One region of the Arthrobacter sp. Cza30 genome, then DNA from elsewhere that is predicted to be linked to it. Evidence: riboswitches for the same ligand, from Rfam matches in the RefSeq annotation. Region 1 holds a riboswitch; the other holds the start of a gene.

Evidence for each region. Region 1 has a riboswitch for glycine ahead of gcvP (aminomethyl-transferring glycine dehydrogenase). Riboswitches for the same ligand answer to the same signal wherever they lie in the genome.
Region 2: it holds a riboswitch for glycine, as region 1 does, so the genes downstream of both, AC5RVZ_RS05120 (glycine cleavage system aminomethyltransferase GcvT) here and gcvP (aminomethyl-transferring glycine dehydrogenase) in region 1, are expected to answer to the same signal.

The regions. Positions count from the first base shown of each region.
Region 1 covers NZ_JBNHGA010000002.1:316,171-318,365, forward strand. Annotated here, with positions in the region: gene gcvP (aminomethyl-transferring glycine dehydrogenase) at 1-1,303, opposite strand, end outside; glycine riboswitch at 1,475-1,574, opposite strand; gene AC5RVZ_RS06745 (mycothiol transferase) at 1,701-2,195, opposite strand, start outside.
Region 2 covers NZ_JBNHGA010000001.1:1,116,482-1,118,676, reverse strand. Annotated here, with positions in the region: gene AC5RVZ_RS05120 (glycine cleavage system aminomethyltransferase GcvT) at 1-819, opposite strand, end outside; glycine riboswitch at 865-988, opposite strand; glycine riboswitch at 990-1,086, opposite strand; gene AC5RVZ_RS05115 (MarP family serine protease) at 1,130-2,195, opposite strand, start outside.

The DNA of each region.
Region 1 (2,195 bases):
GCTCCGGCGTCGTTGTTTCATCGGCGGAAATGCCAACGTGGTCGGCGTCGATGCGGCGCAGGTTCACGCCCTTGGCCTCCGCGGCGGCGGCGACTTCCGCGGCCTTGCCCGGAGCCTTCACCGTGAGGGTGTCGAAGAACCGGTCGGCCGCCAGCGCGTAGCCGGCGCCGGTGAGCGCGCCGGCCAGGGTGCGGGCGGCCTCATTGGCGTGCTGCGCGATCGCCTTCAGGCCCTCGGGGCCGTGGTAGACGGCGTACATGCTGGCAACGACGGCCAGCAGCGCCTGCGCGGTGCAGATGTTGGAGGTGGCCTTCTCGCGGCGGATGTGCTGCTCACGGGTCTGCAGCGCCAGGCGGTAGGCGGGGCGGCCGGCGTCGTCCTTCGAGACGCCCACCAGGCGGCCGGGCAAGGAGCGCTCCAGCCCCTTGCGGACGGCCATGTAGGCGGCGTGCGGGCCGCCGAAGAAGAGCGGCACGCCGAAACGCTGGGTGTTGCCGACGGCGATGTCCGCGCCCTGCTCGCCGGGCGGCGTGATCAGGGTCAGCGCCAGCAGGTCGGCGGCCACGGTGACCAAGGCGCCGCGCTCCTTGGCCTGCGCGATCACCGGAGCCTGGTCGAACACCCGGCCGGAGGCTCCCGGCTGCTGCAGCACGATGCCCGAGATGTCGCCGTCCGGCAGGCCAGCGGAGAGGTCGGCAACCTCTACGTCGAAGTCCAGCGCTTCGGCCCGGCCCTTGACGACGGCGATGGTCTGCGGCAGCAGGTCCGCGTCCAGCACGGTCTTGCCGGCGGACTTGGACTTGTTGGACCGGCGCATCAGCAGCACCGCTTCGGCCACGGCGGTGGCTTCGTCCAGCAGCGAGGCGTTGGCGATCGGCAGCGCGGTGAGGTCCTGGACCATGGTCTGGAAGTTCAGCAGCGCCTCCAGCCGGCCCTGCGAGATTTCCGGCTGGTAGGGCGTGTAGGCGGTGTACCAGGCCGGGTCCTCCACCACATTGCGGCGGATCACCGGCGGCGTGATGGTGTCGTAGTAGCCCTGGCCGATCATCTGCACGGCCGTCACGTTCTTCGCGGCGAGGGCGCGCAGGTCCCCGAGGACCTGGGACTCGCTGCGGGCGGCGGGCAGCGCCAGCGGTTCCTGCTGGCGGATGTCGGCGGGCACGGCCGCGTCCACCAGGTCGTCGATGCTGCCGTAGCCCAACTGCTTGAGCATGGTTTCCGCGTCGTTCCGGCGCGGACCAATGTGTCGGTCGGTGAAGGAGGCGCTGCCGGGCCGGGTAGCGCTGGTGGACTTAGCCGTCATGTGAGGAACTCCAGTTATCCCCGGCTGGGCGGACCATGCCGGTAGTGAAGGGTTCCTCCCCGCTCTGTGACTGAACCTGAGAGATTCCGCAGGCTGCGGCCCAGGGGGCCGCCTCCTGCTTGCACCGTCGGTGAGCCGGTCCTGAACGGTCCGGCTGCTTTCCAGAGTTGCCTCTCCGCGGCGGTACAGGGGCCTGAGAGATTCCTGGGGAGGTATTGCTCCTACGGCGCCTGCTGACTGGTACCCAGCAGGACTCTCCCGCCGCATGTCGAAGGCTGTATGCAGTTGTGTCTGACTCCTTGAATGGTAGTCCAGCGGCTGGCGGGCAACAAGGCGGCGACGCCCGACGGCGCGGTGTGCGGCCGCCGCGGGGGCGCCGGAACCCGCGTGGCCGCGGCTACGCTTCGGTGCGCGAGAGCATGCCCTTCACGTAGGCGGCCTGCCCGATGTGCTCCAGGCAGTCGTCCAGGACGCTGACCAGCCGCACCCCCAGGCTGACGTGCGGGTCCCACCGGGTGTCCACGATCCGGTCCAGGTCATCCTCGCTCAGCCCGGCGAGGTACTTCAGGGTGCCGGCATGGACGTCGTCGTAATAGCCGCGCAGCAGGTCGGCCGATTCGACCCGGACGGCCGCTACCTGCTCGGACGTGTGGCCGTAGCCATGGTCTTTTCGCGGCAGCGGCAGGTCGAACCGCTCCGCCCAGCCGGTCAGCCAGTACTGGTCCGTGCCGGCGACATCGGCAATATGGTCGTCCTGGATGCGCGTCAGATGCCAGACCAGCCAGGCGATCGAGTTGCTGTCGCCGCCGGGCCGGGTGGCCAACTGTCCGGCGTCCAGCCCGTCCAACACGAAGTGGACGCGTTCCTGGATCCTGCCGTAGGCATCTGCGAG
Region 2 (2,195 bases), on a different contig from region 1:
CGAGAGTTCGTGGCCGTACAGCGGCATCCCGGCCTCGAGGCGCAGCGTGTCGCGTGCGGCGAGTCCTGCCGGGACGAGGCCGTGCGGCTCGCCGGCGCGCAGCAGCGCGTCCCACAGCGCCGGTGCCGCGGCGTTCGGCACGAGAAGCTCGAAGCCGTCCTCGCCGGTGTAGCCCGTGCGGGCCACGAACAGCGGGGCGTCGTCGAAGGTTCCCGACGCCCACGCGTAGTAGCCGAGCTCTTCGAGCGCCGGGCGCACGCTCTCGATGCCGGGGGTCTGCTCGAGGATGGCCCGAGCGCGGGGCCCCTGCACCGCCAGCAGCGACGCCGCGTCCGTGATGTCCTCCACCAGCGCGCGCGGCTGACCGGAGACGAACGCGAACGAGCCCTCCGGAAGCGGATCCCCCGGTCCCGGCGCACGGAACCCGCGCGCACGGTCGTCGAACGCCGCCGCGACGGCATCCCGGTTCCCGGCATTGGCGATCACGAGGAAGCGCTCCTGGGCGATGCGGTAGACGATGACGTCGTCGATGATCCCTCCCGCCTCGGCCAGCACGAGCGAGTACTTGGCCTTGCCGACGGCCATGGCGCTGACGCGGCCGGCGAGGGCGTAGTCGAGGAAGGGGGCGGCGTCCCGGCCGGAGATCAGGAACTCCGCCATGTGGGAGATGTCGAACAGGCCCGCGGCCGTGCGCACCGCGTGATGCTCGGCGAGGTCGGACGTGTACCGCACGGGCATGGACCAGCCGCCGAAATCGGTGAAGGACGCACCGAGCGTCGCGTGGCGCTCGTGCAGGGCCGTGGTGCGAGGTGCGGTCATGAGTTCTCCCGTTCGTGGGCGGGCAGACGCCGGACGGCGTCTGTGAACTCCCCCTCTGTCATAGGCCTGAGAGCTTCACCGCGGCATCCTCTTGTCGAAGGATGCCGGGGGTTTCACCGTCGGCGGATCCAGCGCGACCTGCTGCGCTCGAATCGCTTTCCAGAGTCGGCCGGGCCCGGACGGTACGCGTACCTGAGAGATTGGCGGGGAGGCTTGCTCCTTCGGTGCTCGACGATCGTGCTGCCGAGGCTCTCCCGCCCGGGTCATTGGCCGGTATTGACTTGCGGTGCCAGCATACCGGTCGGCGTCGTCAGCCGGTGCAGCGGCCGCTCGACACGGCGTCGCTCAGCGAGGGGGCCTGCTCGACGACGGGCGTGAGCTCGGCCATCGTTATGGCGAAGCCGCGGTCGGGGTCGTCCTCCGATCGCGCGAACACGACGCCGGCGACGGCGCCGTCGCCGGTGAGGAGCGGTCCGCCGGAGTTGCCGGGCCGCACGACGGCTTCGAGGGAGTACAGCTCCCGCGGGGCGAACGCCCCGCCGTAGATGTCGGGCACCGGCGCCGTCCCGGTCGAGAGCACCGTGGCGTTGACCATGGTGAACGGTCCGCCATGCGGATAGCCCTGCACCGCCGCGGCCGTCCCCGGCCCGAGCGTCTCCGAGAACGGAAGCGGTTCGGCGCTCAGGCCGTCCACCGCGATGACGGCGAGGTCGTCGACCGGATCGAAGTAGACGATGCGACCGTCTCGTGCGACGCCTCCCGGCAGCTCGACCACCGGCGTGTCCACGCCGGCGACGACGTGCGCGTTGGTGACGACGCGGTCGGGCGCGACGACGAAGCCGGTGCCGGTGGAGCCGCGGCCGCACGCGTAGGCGGTGCCCGAGACCCGGGCGACGGATGCCGCGGCCCGGGTGAGCTCGGGATCGTCCAGCGCGACCGGAGGGCCGACGGGCGCGGTGGCACCCGGCCCGAGGAGCTCGCCGAAGCGGGGCAGCCCGTCCTCGATCACGGCGCTGCGCAGTTCCGCGAGCGCCGCATCCATCGACGGGGGCGTGAGGGCGTCGAGGCCGCGCAGCACGGCCGACGAGCCCACCGCCGCCGACACCGCGGGGACACCGGCCACGGCGATGGCCGGCGCGACGAGAACCAGCGCGAGCGCCGCCGCCACGACGGATGCCGCACCGCCGAGCAGGCGCTCGATGACCCGGAGCTTGAGCCGGTCGGCGCCGGAGCGCAGCGCGCGCCCGATCGCCGCTCCCGCCGCGGCACCCAGGATGAGCAGGCCGACGGCCGTGGCGAGCACCGCGACGCCGCGCCACGCGGCTGAGGGCACCCAGGCGTTCACCATGGGGGTGAGCCAGAACGCGGCGACGGCG